Regions from separate parts of the Streptomyces sp. NPDC006691 genome, predicted to be linked through region 1. Evidence: riboswitches for the same ligand, from Rfam matches in the RefSeq annotation. Region 1 holds a riboswitch; the other holds the start of a gene.
The links. A riboswitch is a leader RNA that binds a small molecule or an ion and turns the genes downstream of it on or off. The one in region 1 is predicted to bind glycine.
Positions count from the first base shown of each region.

Region 2: it holds a riboswitch for glycine, as region 1 does, so the genes downstream of both, gcvT (glycine cleavage system aminomethyltransferase GcvT) here and gcvP (aminomethyl-transferring glycine dehydrogenase) in region 1, are expected to answer to the same signal.

Region 1 is NZ_JBIAGW010000027.1:54,067-63,528, reverse strand. Features, by position in the region: gene ACFYNP_RS35075 (DNA polymerase IV) at 1-1,013, shown strand, start outside; gene ACFYNP_RS35070 (PRC-barrel domain-containing protein) at 929-1,318, opposite strand; glycine riboswitch at 1,443-1,549, shown strand; gene gcvP (aminomethyl-transferring glycine dehydrogenase) at 1,745-4,630, shown strand; gene ACFYNP_RS35060 (DUF5999 family protein) at 4,747-4,953, opposite strand; gene ACFYNP_RS35055 (hypothetical protein) at 5,286-5,873, opposite strand; gene ACFYNP_RS35050 (glutamate--cysteine ligase) at 6,363-7,883, shown strand; gene ACFYNP_RS35045 (substrate-binding domain-containing protein) at 7,988-9,462, opposite strand, start outside.
Region 2 is NZ_JBIAGW010000014.1:124,379-133,840, reverse strand. Features, by position in the region: gene ACFYNP_RS27390 (ABC transporter ATP-binding protein) at 1-113, opposite strand, end outside; gene ACFYNP_RS27385 (ABC transporter ATP-binding protein) at 143-1,240, opposite strand; gene ACFYNP_RS27380 (ABC transporter permease) at 1,237-2,235, opposite strand; gene ACFYNP_RS27375 (ABC transporter substrate-binding protein) at 2,359-4,134, opposite strand; gene ACFYNP_RS27370 (ABC transporter permease) at 4,215-5,219, opposite strand; gene ACFYNP_RS27365 (enhanced serine sensitivity protein SseB C-terminal domain-containing protein) at 5,620-6,417, opposite strand; gene ACFYNP_RS27360 (enhanced serine sensitivity protein SseB) at 6,585-7,358, opposite strand; gene ACFYNP_RS27355 (AAA family ATPase) at 7,465-8,124, opposite strand; glycine riboswitch at 8,254-8,351, shown strand; gene gcvT (glycine cleavage system aminomethyltransferase GcvT) at 8,504-9,462, shown strand, end outside.

The DNA.
Region 1 (9,462 bases):
CGCCGATGTCGGTGCGCATCCTGCCGGGCGTGGGCCCGGCCACCGGGGAGCATCTGCGCCGGGCCGGGATGACCACCGTGTCCGACCTGGTCGAGGCGGGTGAGGACGAGCTCGTACGACTCCTGGGCAAGTCGCACGGCGCCTCGCTGCACCGGATGGCGACGGGGTACGACGACCGCCCCGTAGTGGCCGAGCGGGACGCGAAGTCGGTCTCGGTGGAGGACACCTTCGATGTGGACCTGCACGACCGGCTGAGGATCACCATGGAGGTGGGGCGGCTCGCCGACCGGTGTGTCCAGCGCCTGCGGGCGTCGGGACACTCGGGCCGCACCATCGTGCTCAAGGTCCGGCGGTATGACTTCTCCACGCTGACCCGCTCCGAGACCCTGCGCGGGCCCACCGACGACCCCGGCGTGGTCCGGGAGGCCGCCGCACGGCTCCTGGAGGCGGTGGACACCACGGGCGGGGTGCGTCTGCTCGGTGTCGGTGTCAGCGGGCTCGCCGACTTCACACAGGAGGACCTGTTCGCGCAGGCCGCGGGGGTGCGGGCCGTGGAGGAACCGGTGGGACCGGTGGGGTCGACAGGGCCGTCAGGGCCGGTGGGTGAGGAGGCCGCCCCCGGGGCCGAGGCGGAGCCTCAGCCCCCCGAGGACCCGGCGCAGCGCCGCTGGCTGGCCGGGCATGACGTACGGCATGCCGAGTACGGGCCCGGCTGGGTGCAGGGCAGCGGCGTCGGGCGGGTCACCGTGCGCTTCGAGACGCCGACGGCGAAGGGGCCCGGGCGGGTGAGGACGTTCCGGGTGGACGACCCCGGCCTTGAGCCCGCGGAGCCGCTGCCGCTGGTGGAGCCGGCCGATACGGAGGGCGGGGACGTGGGCGGGGCCGGAGCGGAGCCGGAGGGGGTGGCGGAGGCCGGGGTGGCGGAGGCTCAGGATTCGCCGTTGGCGAGCCGGCCGAAGTCCCGGTCGGAGGGCGGCGGGCCGGGTTCGGGGGCCGCGATGTCCAGACCGTAGTGGTGGTAGAGCTGGAGCTCCTGTTCCGGTGAGAGATGGCGGCCCACGCCGAAGTCCGGCGCGTCCTTGATCAGGGCTCGGTCGTACGGCACGCGGAGCGTCTCGTCGACCAGCGTGCTGGGCTCCAGCGGGACGAAGGCGTCCCGGCTGAACAGGCCGGTGCGCACCGCGGCCCACTCGGGCGCGCCCGTGGCGTCGTCCAGGTAGACCTCGTCCACCGTCCCGATCTTGTGCCCATTGCGGTCGTATGCCTTGCGGCCGATCAGGCTGCGCGGATCGATATCGGTCTGCACGGTCCCTCCAATTGGTCGCAACTGGTTACAACTGCTCCATAAGCACTACGAAAGTGCACATCCCGGGTGTTGGCCACTTGAGCAGGTGAACAAAGAATCGAGCTCGGGCCTCGCTGGTAGGCTGGCAGACGGCTGCTGACCCCGTGCGGGAGAGTCCTCCGAAGAGCTCACCGAGTTCTCGGCGGACGCCGAAGGAGCAAATCCTCCCCGGAATCTCTCAGGCCCACGGACCGCACGGACGAGGTCACTCTGGAAAGCAGGACGGGGGACGTACGGGCACTTCGGCCCGGGCGGAACCTTTCCTCACCGACGGTGAAAACCGGGTCGCCGCCGTGCGCCCCCGGTGAAGCTCTCAGGTTGAGATGACAGAGGGGGAGGCCGTCCGGGTACCCGCGCCGTGGTGCCCCTCGCAGGTCGTGCGACCAGGAGGCCTCCGTAATGACCGCCAACCGCATTCCGCTCAGCCAGCTGGAGCGTGGCATCCCCTTCGAGCAGCGCCACATCGGGCCCGATGCCGAGGCACAGGCCAAGATGCTCGCGCAGGTCGGCTACGGCTCGCTCGACGAGCTGACCGCCGCCGCCGTCCCCGAGGTCATCAAGAGCGCCGGGGCGCTGGGCCTGCCCGAGGCGCGGACCGAGGCCGAGGTGCTCGCCGAGCTGCGCCGGCTCGCGGACCGCAACCAGGTGCTCGCCCCGATGATCGGCCTCGGTTACTACGGCACCTTCACGCCGCCGGTGATCCTGCGCAACGTCATGGAGAACCCGGCCTGGTACACGGCGTACACGCCCTACCAGCCGGAGATCTCGCAGGGCCGCCTGGAGGCGCTGCTCAACTTCCAGACCATGGTGGCCGAGCTGACCGGCCTGCCGACCTCCGGCGCCTCGCTGCTCGACGAGGGCACCGCGGCCGCCGAGGCGCTCGCCCTCTCGCGGCGCGTGGGCAAGGTCAAGGGCGGGGTGTTCCTGGTGGACGCCGACACCCTGCCGCAGACCGTCGCGGTGATCCAGACCCGCGCCGAGCCGACCGGTGTCGAGGTCGTCGTCGCCGACCTGAGCGACGGCATCCCCGCCGAGGCCGCCGAGCGCGGCGTCTTCGGCGTGCTGCTCCAGTACCCGGGCGCCTCCGGCCGGGTCCGCGACCTCAAGCCGGTCATCGACGCGGCGCACGAGCTGGGCGCGATCGTCACGGTCGCCGCCGACCTGCTGGCGCTCACCCTGCTCGCCTCGCCGGGCTCGCTCGGCGCGGACATCGCCGTCGGCACCACCCAGCGCTTCGGCGTCCCGATGGGCTTCGGCGGACCGCACGCCGGTTTCATGGCGGTCCAGGAGAAGTTCGCCCGCAGCCTGCCGGGCCGCCTCGTCGGCGTGTCCGTCGACGCCGACGGCAACAAGGCGTACCGCCTGGCCCTCCAGACCCGCGAGCAGCACATCCGCCGCGAGAAGGCCACCAGCAACATCTGCACCGCACAGGTGCTGCTCGCCGTGATGGCCGGGATGTACGCCGTCTACCACGGCCCGGACGGCCTGAAGCAGATCGCGCAGCGCACCCACCGCTACGCCGTCGTCCTCGCCGAGGGCCTGAAGGCCGCCGGCGTCGACGTCGCCCACGGCGCCTACTTCGACACGCTGACCGTGCGCGTCCCGGGCAAGGCCGCCGAGGCCGTCAAGGCCGCGCGTCAGGGCGGGGTCAACCTGTACCTGGTCGACGCCGACACCGTCTCCTTCGCCTGCGACGAGACCACCACGCGGGCCCAACTGGCCGCCGTCTGGGCCGCGTTCGGGGTGGACGCCGATGTGGAGGCGCTGGACACCACGGCCGCCGACACCCTGCCGGCCGCGCTGCTGCGCACCGACGAGTACCTGACCCACCCGGTCTTCCACCAGCACCGCTCCGAGACCGCGATGCTGCGCTACCTGCGCAAGCTGGCCGACCGCGACTACGCGCTCGACCGCGGCATGATCCCGCTCGGCTCCTGCACGATGAAGCTGAACGCGACCACCGAGATGGAGCCGGTGACCTGGCCCGAGTTCGGGCAGATCCACCCCTTCGCGCCGGTCGAGCAGGCCGCTGGCTACCTCACGCTCATCCGTGAGCTGGAGGAGCGCCTCGCCGAGGTCACCGGATACGACGCGGTGTCCATCCAGCCCAACGCCGGTTCGCAGGGCGAGCTCGCGGGTCTGCTCGCGGTGCGCGCCTACCACCGTGCCAACGGCGACACCCAGCGCACCATCTGCCTCATCCCGTCCTCCGCGCACGGCACCAACGCCGCGAGCGCCGTGATGGCCGGCATGAAGGTCGTGGTCGTCAAGACCGCCGACGACGGCGAGGTCGACGCCGACGACCTGCGCGCCAAGATCGAGCAGTACCGCGACGAGCTCTCGGTGCTGATGATCACCTACCCGTCCACGCACGGGGTGTTCGAGGAGCACGTCGCCGACATCTGCGCCCTGGTCCACGAGGCCGGCGGCCAGGTCTACGTGGACGGCGCCAACCTCAACGCCCTGGTGGGCCTCGCCAAGCCGGGCAAGTTCGGCGGCGATGTCTCGCACCTCAACCTGCACAAGACGTTCTGCATCCCGCACGGCGGCGGCGGTCCCGGCGTCGGCCCGGTCGGTGTGCGCGCGCACCTCGCCCCGTACCTGCCCAACCACCCGCTCCAGCCGACCGCCGGTCCCGAGACGGGAGTCGGCCCGATCTCGGCCGCCCCGTGGGGCTCTGCCGGCATCCTGCCGATCTCGTGGGCGTACGTACGTCTCATGGGCGGCGAGGGCCTCAAGCGGGCGACGCAGGTGGCGGTGCTCGCCGCGAACTACATCGCCAAGCGCCTGGAGCCGCACTACCCGGTGCTCTATACGGGCCCCAACGGTCTTGTCGCGCACGAGTGCATCGTGGACCTGCGGCCGCTCTCCAAGGCGACCGGCGTCAGCGTCGACGACATCGCCAAGCGCCTGATCGACTACGGCTTCCACGCGCCGACCATGTCGTTCCCGGTGGCCGGCACGCTGATGATCGAGCCCACCGAGTCCGAGGACCTGGGCGAGATCGACCGGTTCTGCGACACGATGATCGCGATCCGCGGCGAGATCGAGAAGGTCGCCTCCGGCGTCTGGCCGGCCGACGACAATCCGCTGGCCAACGCCCCGCACACCGCGGCCGCGCTCGGCGGCGAGTGGAACCACGCCTACAGCCGCGAGGACGCCGTCTTCCCGGCCGGGGTGTCGGCCGCCGACAAGTACTGGCCGCCGGTCCGCCGCATCGACGGCGCCTTCGGCGACCGCAACCTGGTCTGCTCCTGCCCGCCGCTGGACGAGTACGACCACTGACCCACGCATGCGTAAGGGCCGGTTCGGGGTGTGTTCCCCGGGCCGGCCCTTGTGTTGTCCGTACCGGACGAGTCCGCTGGGGACCGGTCCGTACGGGACTGCCCGTACGAGGCCGCCTAGGCGGCCGTCGCCACCTGCTCCGCCGTGAGCGGCCGGTGCGGGGCGATGATCTGCCCGTCCGGCAGCAGCTCACCGGTGTCCTCGAAGAGCAGGACGCCGTTGCACAGCAGGCTCCAGCCCTGCTCCGGGTGGTGTGCCACGGGCTGCGCGGCTTCCCGGTCGGCGGAGAAGGCTGTCGGACAGGCTGGCTTGTGCTGGCACATGGATGCGTTCTTTCGCTGCGTCGTGGTGAGTGTGCTGCGGCTCGATGCGTTGTTCATGGCCGCCCCCCGTAGTAAGTCGGTCGGTCCGATCCCAGTGTTGCCCCACGGGCGTCAATCCGCAGGGATTTCGCGGCAGCGCTTCCTACTGCTTAATGACGTATCACCCGTGCGGACGGTTCAGCTCAACTGGCCTGTCTTTTCGGGTGGTTCGGGGTGGCCCGGCTGGGCTAGCCCGTATGGCGCAGGCGGCGCGTACGCAGCATAGACACACGATGCCCCGCGACCACACTGGTCGCGGGGCACTTTCTTTTCCCGGGCCGTTGCCGGAGGTCTCAGACGGGCTGGCCGAGCAGTCGGGCGGGGGCCAGGCGCAGGGTGAGGACCGGAAGCAGTTCGCTGACGCGCAGCGGGCGGTGCGCGCAGATGCCGGGCGGGGCGGGTGCCAGCGGCACCAGGAGGTCGTGCGGGGCCGGCGTGCCCGAGGCGCCGTCGGCGCCGGCGTCCGTGTGCAGCCACAGCGTGAGCATGTACAGCTCGGGGACCGAGAGCAGCCGGGGCTGGTAGTGCGTGCTCAGCTGCTCGGCCTGGCGCAGGGCGAGCTGGGTCGAGGCGATGTAGGGGCCTTCGAAGAAGTGCGAGAAGGTCCAGCCGTCGGGGGTGAGGCGGGTGTCCGCTGCGGCGACCGGATGCTCGGGGTCGCTGATCAGGAAGCGCCAGCCGGCCAGGCGCGTGTGCGGGGTCCGGCCGCCCGGGGTGATCCCGTCCAGGACGTGGAGCGGGAGCGGCAGTTCGGGGGTGAGCGGACCTTCGGTGGAGCGGAGGGCCGGGGTGCGGGCCTCGCGTACGGCGGTGGGGGAACCGAGTGCCGCGAGGACGCTGCGCAGGGCGGGCGCGGGGGCCGGGGGGACATGCAGCGGCATGGTGGGTCGCCTCTCACTTCGGGAGACACGGTGATGCGGGGGCAGTGCGGACGGCGCTGTCTGCGGTGCGGGGTCAGAGGGGGGCCGACGATGGATGGCCGGGGGCGCCAACTCTCTGCCTCGTTTGCGGAGTTTATACGACACGTGTTCACGCAGTGTTTCAGCTAGCTGTCGTCGATATTGCCCGCAAGTCGGTATCCGGTCCTCCTGGGCAGGCGTTTCACCCGGGAAAATGCCCGGTGCGAGGTCCCGACCTGGAAGGATTTCCCTCCGGTGGTCGGCCGATTCTCGTCGGTGTTTTTCACCATTGACGAGTGGGCGGTAACTGCACGTTGCCGTATGCCCGCTGAATGTGCCGGAGGCCCCAGGCGTCGACGCTACTCCATCGGCACTGCGCGCGCAGGCGTTATGGATCAGTCAGTCTGGGCATTATCGACCATGACGCGAGCGGCCGGTGTCCCGGCCGCCCATTCGAGGAGGGACCCTTCGATGGGGGAGAAGGTCGTGGCAGGCGGATTCGACCTGTCCGATCGGCACCGCTACCGGGACAAGCTTCAGCAGTGCCTGGAGGGCCTCGGGAAGCTGCTGGCCCAGAAGCGGTTCGACCGTCCCAGGAACTTGATGGGGCTGGAGCTGGAACTGAATCTCGCGGGCCCCGACGGCATGCCCCGCATGATGAATGGCGAGGTGCTGGAGCGGATCGCGAGCCGGGATTTCCAGACCGAACTCGGAATGTTCAACCTGGAAGTGAACATCGCGCCCCACCGGCTCAGCGGCCGGGTTTTCGACCAGCTCGCCGAGGAGCTGCGCACCGGGCTCGGCTATGCCGATCGCAAGGCCGCCGAGGTCGACGCGGGCATCCTCATGATCGGAATTCTGCCGACCCTGACGCAGGACGATCTGGTCTCCGGAAATCTCTCCGACGTCGACCGCTACCAGTTGCTGAACGATCAGATAGTGGCCGCTCGCGGAGAGGATTTCACCCTCGACATCCAAGGGGTGGAACGGCTCGTCTGCACGTCGGCGTCGATCACCCCCGAAGCCGCCTGTACCTCCGTGCAGTTGCATCTGCAGGTGACGCCCGCGCGCTTCGCCGCGGTGTGGAACGCGGCCCAGGCCGTCGCGGCCGTGCAGATCGCGGTGGGTGCCAACGCGCCCTTCCTGTTCGGGCGCGAGCTGTGGCGCGAGTCGCGGCCGCCCCTGTTCGAGCAGGCCACCGACACCAGGCCGGCCGAGCTGCGCGCCCAGGGAGTGCGTCCGCGCACCTGGTTCGGGGAGCGCTGGGTGTCGTCCGCCTATGAACTCTTCGAGGAGAACCTGCGGTTCTTCCCGCCGCTGCTGCCCATCTGCGACGAGGAGGAGCCGCTGCGCGTCATCGCCGACGGCGGCGTGCCGGGCCTGAAGGAACTCGTGCTGCACAACGGCACGATCTACCGCTGGAACCGCCCGGTGTACGGGATCGCCGACGGTGTGCCGCACCTCCGCGTGGAGAACCGGGTGCTCCCGGCCGGGCCCACCGTGGTGGACGTGCTCGCCAACGCGGCCTTCTACTACGGCCTGGTGCGCGCCCTCGCGGAGGAGCAGCGCCCGGTGTGGACGCGGCTGCCCTTCGAGTCGGCGGCCTCCAACTTCGACGCCGCCTGCCGCTACGGCATCGACGCCGAGCTGCTGTGGCCGGCGCCGCGGCGCGGCGGCGGTGTCACCCGAGTGCCCGCGATCAAGCTCGTACGCGAGGAGCTGCTGCCGCTCGCGGCGGCCGGGCTCGACGCGTGGGGCATCGAGGCGGCCGACCGGGACCACTATCTCGGCATCATCGAGGAGCGCTGCCGCCGCCGGGTCAACGGGTCGTCCTGGCAGGTCGACACCTACCACCGGGCGCTGGCGGCGGGCCTCGGCCGGGAGGCCGCGCTGGCCGCCACCACCCGGCGCTACCGGGAGCTGATGCTGGAGGGCGAGCCGGTGCACACCTGGCCGACGGGCTTCCCGGGCCCCGAGGCGCGCCGCCGCTAGCCGAGGTGCCCGGCCTGGCTTGAGGGTGCCCGGCGTGGCCGGCCGCCGCCGGGCCGGGTGCTCGGCCCGGCGCAAGGGGTCCCGGCGTGACCGGATGCCTCGCGTCAGCCGTGCTGCCGGGCCCGGCCGAGGGCCATGATCGCCTGGAGGATCACGGCCTGGATGTCGGCCGGGTCGGTCACCTGGTAACCGGCGCCGCCGGTCGCCCTGGCGATCTCCCGTACCTCGGCCTCGTCGGCCTGCGGGCCGACCGCGATGGCGATCAGCGGCACCGGCCTCGACGGGTCGGTGAGCTTCTGCAACTGCGCGACGAGGTCGGCCCGCGAGATGCTGCCCGGGTCCTCGTTGGCGCCGTCGGTGAGCAGCACCACCGCGTTGAACTTGCCGCTCGCGTACGTCGAGGTCGCCTCCTTGTACGCGGCGAGCGTCGTGTCGAACAGGCCGGTCGCGCCGTCCGGCACCGGTTGCAGCGCGGCGAACGCGGCGGACAGCTTGTCGCGCTGGGTGCGGCCGCCGGGCGACGGGTCGCCCAGCCGGGCCGTGGGCACCAGACGGCGGTAGTCGCGCGAGCCGTCCAGATGGGTCGCGAAGTCCCACAGACCGATCTCGTCCTCGGCGGTGAACTGCGCGAGCGCCTGGAGCAGCGAGGCCTTGGTGACGTCCATCCGGGAGTGGCCGCCCGATCCGGGCACCGTGGCTGCCATCGAACCCGAGGCGTCCACGACCGTCGTGAGGCGCGCGCTCTGCACGGTGATCGTCCACATCCCGAGCGCGTCCTGGAGCTCCTGGGCCGAGGGCGGGTCGGCGCTGGTACCCGCGTACGGCTGCGGGGAGCTGCCGCCGGCGGCCGGGGGAACGGCACCGGCGACGGGCTGGCCCGGCGCCCGGAACCCGTGACCCGCCAGGACCTGGACTGACTCGGAGTCACCGAGCAGGGTCAGGAAGCGCATCGCCGCCCGGCTCTCGTCGGTGCTCATGCCCGACTCGCGCACCATCGTGTACGGGTAGTCCAGCTGCGGCGCACCGTCCTTGGGATAGAAGAGCCGCACCCCTTGGTCCGTACCCTGCGCGTGGCGGCCCGCGTTGTAGGCGAAGGCGGCCTGCTCGGACAGGACCACGGCCCCGCTGGTGTGTGAACTGCCGCCCGTCTGACGGGAGTTGGCGGTGCCCAGGGCGTCCGTCACCTGTCCGTCACCGTCGGAGACCCGCTGTGAGAGCACCTTCGCGAGTGCTGCGGTCCGGGTGCTGCCCGCCGCGTCCCGGCCCGCCGACTTGCCGATGCAGCTCAGCGCGAGCAGGCCCGCGGCGCTGTGTGCCGGGTCGGCCGCGCCGAGGCGCACCTTGTCGTCACCGGCGGTGGCCGTCGCCAACTCGGCCCAGGTGTACGTCTTCTGCGGCCAGCCGAGCGCCTTCGCGGACGCGGGCACCACACCGAGGGCGACGGGGGAGTCCGCGACGTGGCCCGCGGTGACGACAGTCGCGGAGCCCGCGGCGTCCTTCGCGCGGTCCACCCACATCGAGGCATCGGGTATCCAGACCGCGAAGTCGGGTCTGGAGCGCGAGGTGAAGGAGGCGGCCA
Region 2 (9,462 bases), on a different contig from region 1:
TGCAGACCGCTGACCTTGAGCAGCACCTCGCCGGGAGCGGCTTCCTTGTTGAGCACGCTCCCGCCGGCCGCACCCTGGCCGGCCGCGCCCTTGCCCTGGGCGGGAATCGTCACGTCGTTGTCCGTCACGCCTTTGTCCTCGCTCACAGCTTGGGCGCAATCTCTTCGGTCCAGATGCGCTCCCGCTCGTCCGGCGTCATGTGGCAGGCGGCCCAGTGGCCGCTCCCGCCGTCGCTCAGCTCGGGGCGTACGGTCCTGGTGATGTTGTCCTTGGGCACATCGGCGTACGGGCAGCGCGGGTTGAAGGCGCAGCCGGACGGGATGTTGATCAGGGACGGCGGGGAGCCCTTCACCGGGATGAGACGCTCGGTCTCCTCCCGGTCGATGCGCGGCATCGAGCCGAGCAGGCCCCAGGTGTAGGGGTGGCGGGGCTCGTAGAAGACCTTCTCGGCGGGGCCGCGCTCCACACAGCGGCCGCCGTACATCACCAGGATGTCGTCGGCGAGCTCGGCGACGACGCCCAGGTCGTGGGTGATGATGATGACCGCGGAGCCGAACTCCTTCTGCAGGTCCCGGATCAGGTCGAGGATCTGCGCCTGGACGGTGACGTCCAGGGCGGTCGTCGGCTCGTCCGCGATCAGCAGGTCGGGGTTGTTCACCAGCGACATCGCGATCATCGCGCGCTGGCGCATGCCACCGGAGAACTCGTGCGGGTAGGAGTCCACGCGCTTGTCGGGCTGCGGGATGCCGACCCGGTCGAGCATCTCGATCGCCCGGACGCGGGCGGCCTTCTTGTCGACGTCGTGGTGGACCCGGTACGCCTCGACGATCTGCTTGCCGATGGTGAAGTACGGGTGCAGCGCGGACAGCGGGTCCTGGAAGATCATGGCCATGTCGCGGCCGCGCAGCTTGCGCACGTCGTCCGGGTCGGCGGAGAGCAACTCCGTGCCGTTGAGCCAGATTTCGCCGGATATCTGTGCCTTGCGCTTGCCGTACTGGCCGGCCGTGTGCAGGCCCATGATGCCCAGCGAGGTGACGGACTTCCCGGAGCCGGACTCGCCCACGATGCCGAGGGTCTTGCCCTTCTCCAGGGAGAAGCTCAGCCCGTCGACGGACTTGACCAGGCCGTCGTCGGTCGGGAAGTGCACCTTCAGGTCGCGTACGTCGAGGAACGCGTCCGAGGGCCGCTCACCCGCGACCGGCTCGCCGACCGCGGCGCCGGTCTTGTTCAGGTCGGTCATACGAGCCTCACTCGGGGGTCGATCACGGCGTACAGGAGGTCCACGACGAGGTTCGCGAAGATCACCGCCGCCGAGGTGATCAGCGTGACACCGAGGATCACCGGAAGGTCGCGCTCGTCGATGGCCCTGAGCACGGCCTGGCCGAGACCGGGGATGCTGAACGCGGTCTCGGTGAGGATCGCGCCGCCGATCAGGGCGCCGATGTCCATGCCGAGCACCGTCAGGATCGGCGCCATGGTGGACCGCATGGCGTGCTTGCCGATGACGACGGATTCCTTGAGGCCCTTGGCGCGGGCGGTTCTGACGTAGTCCTCGCCCATCACTTCGAGCATCGTCGCCCGGGTGAGCCGGGCGTACATCGCCGCCTGGAGGAGGGCGAGCGTGATCCAGGGCAGGACCAGTCCGCTGAACCACCCGCCCGGTGAATCACTGAAGGGGACGTACTGGCCGTCGGTCCAGTGCAGTCCGTAGGTGAAGATCGCCAGCGACAGCAGACCGGTGAAGTAGATGGGCAGCGAGACGCCCGCCAGGGCCACGGTCATGGAGGCCCGGTCCCACAGCGAGCCGCGCTTGAGGGCGGAGACCACGCCGGTGAGCACACCGAAGATGACCCACAGGATGGCCGCGCCGATGACCAGCGACAGCGTGACCGGGAAGCGGTCCTTGAGGACCGGCCAGATGGCCTGCTCGTTCTTGAACGAGTAGCCGAAGCACGGGGCGCCGCAGTGGATCGTGGAGCCGCCGCCGGTGTAGTCGCGACCGACCAGGATGCCCTTCACGAAGTCGAAGAGCTGCACGAAGATCGGGTCGCCGAGACCCAGCTTGGAGCGGATCGCTTCGAGCGCCGCCGCGTCGGACTGCTTGCCGACGTACATCGTGGCCGGGTCGACACCCGTCCACTTGGGAACCAGGAAGAAGATGCCGAACGTCACGAGCATGACGATCAGCAGCATCACGATGGCGGCGAAAAACCGCCTGATGAGATATGCGAGCACTGCTCTCGGCCCGGCGGCGGGCCGGGGGCACCGGATTGCGGTACCCCCGACCCGTCACGCGACGGCCTTCACCTGCCCTTCGTGCCTAGCGGCGGGTGCGCCGGCGGAGCGATTGGACGACGGTCACTTCTCGACGCCGAGCGAGGCGTAGTCGTAGAAACCGTTGTTGTTGGTCGTCGTGTAGACGTTCGTGAGCCGGGAGCTGCGCCACTTGACGTTCTTCTCGAAGACGAACGGCAGGTACACGGCGTGCTCGGAGACCTTCTGGTTGATCTGCTTGTAGAGCCCGGCTGCCTCTTCGGGGGTATTGGCCGCGATGGCCTGGTCGAAGAGCGTGTCGATCGACGGGTCCTTCAGCATCGAGTAGTTGTTGTTGCCGTTGGGCAGGATGAACTTGGAGTCGACCAGCGGGAGCAGGAAGCCCTGGCCGGACGCGAAGTCCGGGCCCCAGCCCATGATGATGATTCCGTAGTTCTTCTTCTTGACGACCTCGGGGTTGCCGATGATGCCGGTCGTCTGCGAACCGTCGTACTGGTCGATGTCGACCTTGATGTTGACCTTGGCGAGCGCGGCCTGCATCGACTGCGCCGTGGCGACCTCGACCGGCTTGTTGTTGCGCACCGCGATGGTGGTCGAGAAGCCGCCGGGCTTGCCGCAGGCAGCCAGCTCTTCCTTCGCCTTGGCGATGTTCGGCGCACCGTTGTTCTGGGTCACGCCGTACGGGTCGTACGCCGGGTCCGAACCGCTGATGATCGGCGGCAGCATGTTGGTGGCGATGTCACCGCCGGCCTGCGGGCCGCCGCGGGCGGTCTGGAGCGACTTGTGGTCGGCCGCGTAGATGACGGCCTTGCGGCAGTGCTCGTTGTCGAACGGGGCCACCGTCTGCGGGAAGGCCGCGTAACGGATGTAGCCGGTGTCCGGGTTGTCGACGTTGCCCTTGTGCTGCTGGAGGGCCTTGGTGCGGCCGGCGGCGCCGAGGCCGGTGCCGTTCAGGTCGACGTCGTAGTCACCGTTGATCAGACGGTTGTCCATGTCGTCGGCGCTGCTCAGCAGGGTGAGGCTGATCTTGTCCGGCAGGGCCTTGCGGACGTCGTCCGTCTTCGGGTCCCACTGGTCGTTGCGGACCAGGATCATGGACTTGTTGGGCGAGTAGGACTCCCACTTGTACGGGCCGAGCGAGAACGGCTTCAGGCCGTACTTCGACTGGGTGTCCTTGTCCTGGCGGACCGGGGAGCCCGAGGGCATGGCCAGCATCTGCTGGAAGTCGACGTTGGGCGCCGGGAGCTTGAAGACGATGGTCTTGTCGTCCGGCGTCTCGATCGCCTTCAGACCCAGCTTGTCGGCGGAGGTGTCCTTGTAGGGACCCTTGTACTCACCGGTGGGGTCGAGGGCTTGCTTCAGGTAGACGGGGCCGCCGGAGATGACGTCCTGCGCCCAGATGCGCTCGATGCCGTACTTGACGTCCTTGGAGGTGACGGGCTTGCCGTCCTCCCACTTGACGCCGTCCTTCAGGTGGTACGTGTACGTCTTCTTGTCCGCCGAGACGTCCGCGAGACCGGTCGCGATGTCCGGGACCAGCGTCTCGCTGTCCTTGCCCGGGGCGGGCTTGTAGGTGATCAGCGTGCGCGTGTAGTAGCGCGCGTAGTCCCACATGAAGCCGTAGTAACCACGCTGCGGGTCCCAGGAGTCGGCGTCCTGGGTGCCGACGAACTTGAGCTCCCCGCCCTTCTTCGTCGACGCGTTCGCCAGCTTGCTGTTGGCGGCGTTGAACCCCGGGGCCTTGTCGCCCTTGGAGTCGTTGCTGCCGCCCCCGCCGCAGGCCGCGGTGGACAGCAGAGCCGCAACGACGATGGCGGCGCCGGCGACCGTCTTTCGCCTTGATGAACCTAGGGTTGTCACGATCTCGCTTCCTCCGTTGTGGGCGTTTTGAGTGTCGCGGCCCGTGCGGTGCGCCGGGCCGGAGTATGTGAAGTCCCGCATCAGCGGGTGCCCTTCGGGTCGAAGGCGTCGCGGACGCCGTCGCCGAAGAGGTTGAACGCCATCACGGTGATGAAGATCGCCACACCCGGGATGATCATGAACATCGGATCTGACTGGTAGATCGAGGTCGCGGACGAGAGCATCTGTCCCCAGGAGGCCGTGGGCGGCTTGACGCCCGCCCCCAGGAAGCTGAGCGCCGCCTCGGTGAGGATGTTCGTCGGGATCATCAGCGTCATGTAGACGGTGATCGGCGCGATCAGGTTGGGCAGCAGCTCCCGGAACAGGATGTAGCCGCGGCCCGCGCCGAGGCTGCGCGCCGCCTCGACGTACTCGCGCTCGCGCAGCGACAGCGTCTGACCGCGCACGATGCGTCCGACGTAGGGCCAGCCGAAGAAGCCGATCACCATGATCATCACGAGCAGCCGGACCCCGGTGCCGCTGAGCCCGAAGAGCTGGGAGGGGACCACGGAGATCAGCGCGATGATGAAGAGCAGCTGCGGGAAGGAGAGCAGCATGTCCATCACGCGGCTGATGACGGCGTCGATCCAGCCGCCGAAGTAGCCGGCGATCACGCCGAGGACGGTGCCGACCGCGACCGCGAAGACGGCCGCGAGGAAGCCCACGAGCAGCGAGATCCGTGCGCCGTAGACGATGCGGCTGAACACGTCGCGGCCGTTGACCGGCTCAACTCCCAGCAGGAAGTGCGAGTTGATGCCGCCCCAGCTGCCGATCGGGGTCGAGAGCAGCGGGTCGATCTGGTCCTCGTGGAACTCCTCCGGCGGATGGCCGAACGCGTCGACGATCAGCGGCGCGAAGATCGCGACCAGGACCAGGAACACGACAACGATGCCACCGGTGAGGGCGAGCTTGTCCTTCTTCAGCCGGTTCCAGGCGATACGGCCCAGCGAACGCCCTTCGACCGCTCTGGTCTCGCCGCTCGGCGTGACACTGATGTCCGCGGTCGGGTCCGCGTCGGCGGGTGTGTCGTGCAATGGTGCCGTCATCGTGGCAAGGACCCCTCTCAACCGGCGGTGACCGGCCCGCGCTTGCCGCTGTAGCGGCGCGTTCCCATCAGCAGTGCGAGCGGGGGGCGACACCGGGCAGCGGGTCGAGCTGCTCGCACAAGGGCCCGAACGGCCCTGCATGCCGGGAGTCTTCAATGGCGTCGCGATCACCCGCCAGACCTGACGGCGAATGTATGCGTAAACGTGATGCGGAAAGAGGGTTTCCGTTATGCGGACGCAGGTGAACCAGGGGCGGACACGCGGAAGTTGGGGCGCAAGCGACGCCCTGGACCATTGCGGCGTTCGCCCCATCAGAACGGACATTCCCCTTACGCGTGAGGGGAGTTGACCGGGTCTGTCCCGGTTGCGGCGCCGGACGGAGCGGAGCCCGGTACGCGGATCAGTACATGCGCGGGGCGGCGGGCGGATAGCCGTAGCCGGGCCCGCCGGGCGCCGGGGCGGCGTGCGCCTCGCGGTCGTAGAAGGGCCGGGTAGCGGCTTTCAGCCACATACCGACCGGGTCGTACTCGTCCGACATCGCGACGGTGGAGACCGCGAGGCCCTCCGGTACCGCGGGGATGGACTGCTGCATCATCGCCCGTACCGCGTCCACCGACTGCGGGCTGGTGTCGTAGAGGTCGAGCCCGATCGCCAGGTACGGCGTGCCGAGCGCGGGCTGAACCCAGGCGCGGCGCAGCGAGCGCACGGCCGGGGTGCGGTGCGCGTGCTGCGCGAGCAGGGCGTAGAACTGCGGGATCTCCACGGCCGGTTCGGACAGCCGCAGGGGGCCGGCCGGCATCCGGTCGAGGCCGGTGGCGATCCGGCGCAGATCCGTCCAGGGGATGCCGACGCCGCCGCCCGGGGCGTGTGGATTGAGCCAGATCCCGTAGTGATCGGGGTAGAGCGTGCGGGCGACGTCCAGGGCGCCGGTCACTTCGTGCGCCCGGTTCCAGCCGCTGGCGGAGAGCTCCTGCGCGGAGGTCACACAGGGCGCGTAGGAGACGCCGTCGACCTCCATGTTTCCGTACTGCGCGTCCGGGGAGCCCGGCCTGCCGTGCCACAGCAGCATCAGGATCCGGCCGGAGGCGGGCTCCGCGAGGGCGTGGAGCAGCGCCTCGTAGACGTCGTAGCGCCCGGGGGTCACCTGGCGCAGCATGTGCTCGACCTGCCCGGCCGCCGCGGTGCCTGACGCGCTCACCCTGGGTCCCGCCCCTCTTCGATCCACCGTGCCGACGTCTGCGCCGCCCCGCAGCCCCGGGCACACGCGTGCGGCCGCGGGGGTGCAAGGGTCATGAAACCAGGTTAAGCCGCCGTACAGACACCGCCATGACCCGGCGGGACCTGCCGCGACGCACCCGGTGGTTGCTACTGGGCCCGTGCGTAGAAGGGCCGCACGCGTTCGCGCATCCACGTGGCGACCGGGTCCTGGGTCACGTCCAGCAGGACGAGATTGACCGGCCAGCCGACCGGGACCCGGCCGAGCGCCCGGCCGAGCGCCTCCATGGGGGCGCCCCGGCCCGCCCCGTCCCAGGTGGCGAACTCCACGCCGATGAAGAGCGTGGGCGGCTCCCCCTCGATGGAGGCGAGCGCGCGACGGGCGCTGAGCACCACGCCGATCGCCTCGAACTCCTCGGCCGCCGCGGTCAGGAAGTCGACCGGCTCCTCCTGCCAGTCCGGCTCGAAGAGCCGTACCCGCGCGCCCGACGCGGGCCCGTCGAGCGCGGTGAGCCCGGTGCGGCACAGCTCGGCGACGGCGGGCGGGGGCAGCGGCATGCCCACCGCGCCCTCGGGGTTGACCACGATGCCGAGCCGCGGCGGCAGCCCGCGCGCGAACTCGACGGCAGGCGCGACGGCGAACGACATGTGGGAGCCGACGCAGTGCAGGAACTGCTGCTCGGAGCTGTAGACCGGGACATAGGGGGCGCCGTCGAGCTCCATGGTGGGGAGGTCGAGGTCCCTGCTGTCCTGGCCGCCGCCGTTGGGCAGCGGCACCCATACGGGATTGCGGCCGAGCACCTCTATGAGGCGGGGGCCCGCGTCGGGCTGCCCGACGGCCGCGGCGAGGACCTCTTCGAGCTCGTTGCCCGGCCAGCCTCCGCCGCCGTGCGGATGCGCGAACGTCTGCTCCGGAAAGTTCATGTGCCGTCCTTCTCCCCCGACTGCTGTCGTGCCCCTCGACCCTAACGTCGTGGGCACGACGCGGGGAAAGGGTGCCGGGAAATGGCCCGGCGCGCGCCACCGGGCGCTACTTCGTGAAGCCGATGCGGTGCAGTACCGAGGCCGACTCGCGGTCGAGCAGCACCGCGCTCGCGCAGCCGGTCGGCAGGTGTCCGGCCTCCACCCGCGCTATGAGGCGGCGGGCCGCGCCGCGGTGCCGGGCGAAGGCGTACCTGGACACCCAGCGGCCCCGGTCGGCCTGGCCCGCCAGGGCGGTGCCGGGCGGTACGTCGAGCACGACCAGGCGCAGCGCGCGCCCCCGGCGCCGGGCGCCCCGGCCCAGCCAGTGCCGCACCCAGGCCTGCGTCCCGCAGTCGTGGACGACGAGGCTGTCGCCGGAGCGCAGCGCCCACCAGGTCCTGGCGAAGTGCGCGGTGCGGGTGAGCGGGCGGTAGAGGGCGTACGGGATGCCGGGGAGCCGGCGCTGCCAGGCGAGGCGGGTGTCCTGCGAGTCGATGCGGCGGTCGGTGACGGTCCGGCGCATCAGGGTCGTCTTGCCGCTGCCCGGAAGACCCGACACCACCACGACGTCCCCCGCGTCGAAGAGCAGCTCCGGCGGCGTGCGCGCGGGCCGCCCGCGCAGATCCCGTACCGCCTCGCTCATCACCGGTCGCGACGGTGCCGCCGGGCCGGGCCCGTCCGCCGCGGGCGCCTCCCGCACCTGGCCCGTCTCGTGTCCAACCGTCATGGCACTCCCCCCTGTTCGGATCCCGGGACCCCTGCCCTGGAAGTGTAAAGAGACGGTAATAGAGCTCAAGCGATTTGCCGCTTCCGGGATGCGTGCAATGATGTGCGCGCCAACTGCATACCGGCCGTTCGAATCCGCGCGGGAGAGTCCTCAGCAGCTGTGAGCTGGGGCGCCGAAGGAGCAAGTTCCTCCCTTGAATCTCTCAGGCCCCGTACCGCGCGGGTGAGGCAGATCTGAAAAGCGGGCCGTCCCCTGCCGGGCGGTCCCACCCAAGGTGCAAGCCGTGCCGCGCGTGCGCGACGGTGAACCTCTCAGGTTCCGATGACAGATGGGGAGGATGTCCTCGACCGTCATGCCCCGGGACCTTGGAGCAACATCCATGAGCAACGCCCCCCGTCTGACCTCCCTCGATGCCCTGCATCGTGCGCTGGGCGCCACGATGACCGACTTCGCGGGCTGGGACATGCCGCTGCGGTACGGGAGCGAGCGCGACGAGCACAACGCCGTGCGCACCCGCGCCGGGCTCTTCGACCTGTCCCACATGGGCGAGATCACCGTCACCGGCCCCGAGGCGATGAAGGCCCTCAACTACGCGCTGGTGGGCAACATCGCCACCATCGGGCTCGGCCGCGCCCGGTACACGATGATCTGCCAGGAGGACGGCGGGATCGTCGACGACCTGATCGTCTACCGCCTGGGCGAGAGCGAGTACATGGTCGTCGCCAACGCGGGCAACGCGCAGATCGTGCTCGACGCGATCACCGAGCGCGCGGCCGGCTTCGACGCCGAGGTCCGCGACGACCGCGACGCCTACGCGCTGATCGCGGTGCAGGGCCCCGAGTCCCCCGGCATCCTGAAGTCCGTGACCGACGCCGACCTCGACGGCCTGAAGTACTACGCGGGCCTGCCCGGCACCGTCGCCGGTGTCCCCGCGCTGATCGCCCGCACCGGCTACACCGGTGAGGACGGCTTCGAGCTGTTCGTGGCGCCCGAGCACGCCGAGCGGCTGTGGCGGGCGCTGACCGAGGCCGGCCAGGACGCGGGCCTCGTGCCGTGCGGTCTGTCCTGCCGCGACACACTGCGCCTTGAGGCGGGCATGCCGCTGTACGGGCATGAGCTGACCACCGCGCTGACCCCGTTCGACGCGGGGCTGGGCCGGGTCGTGAAGTTCGAGAAGGACGGCGACTTCGTGGGCCGCACGGCGCTGGAGGCCGCCGCCGAGAAGGCCGAGGCCACCCCGCCGCGCAAGCTGGTCGGCCTGATCGCCGAGGGCCGCCGGGTGCCGCGCGCCGGGTTCTCGGTGGTGGCCGGCGGCGAGGTCGTCGGCGAGGTCACCTC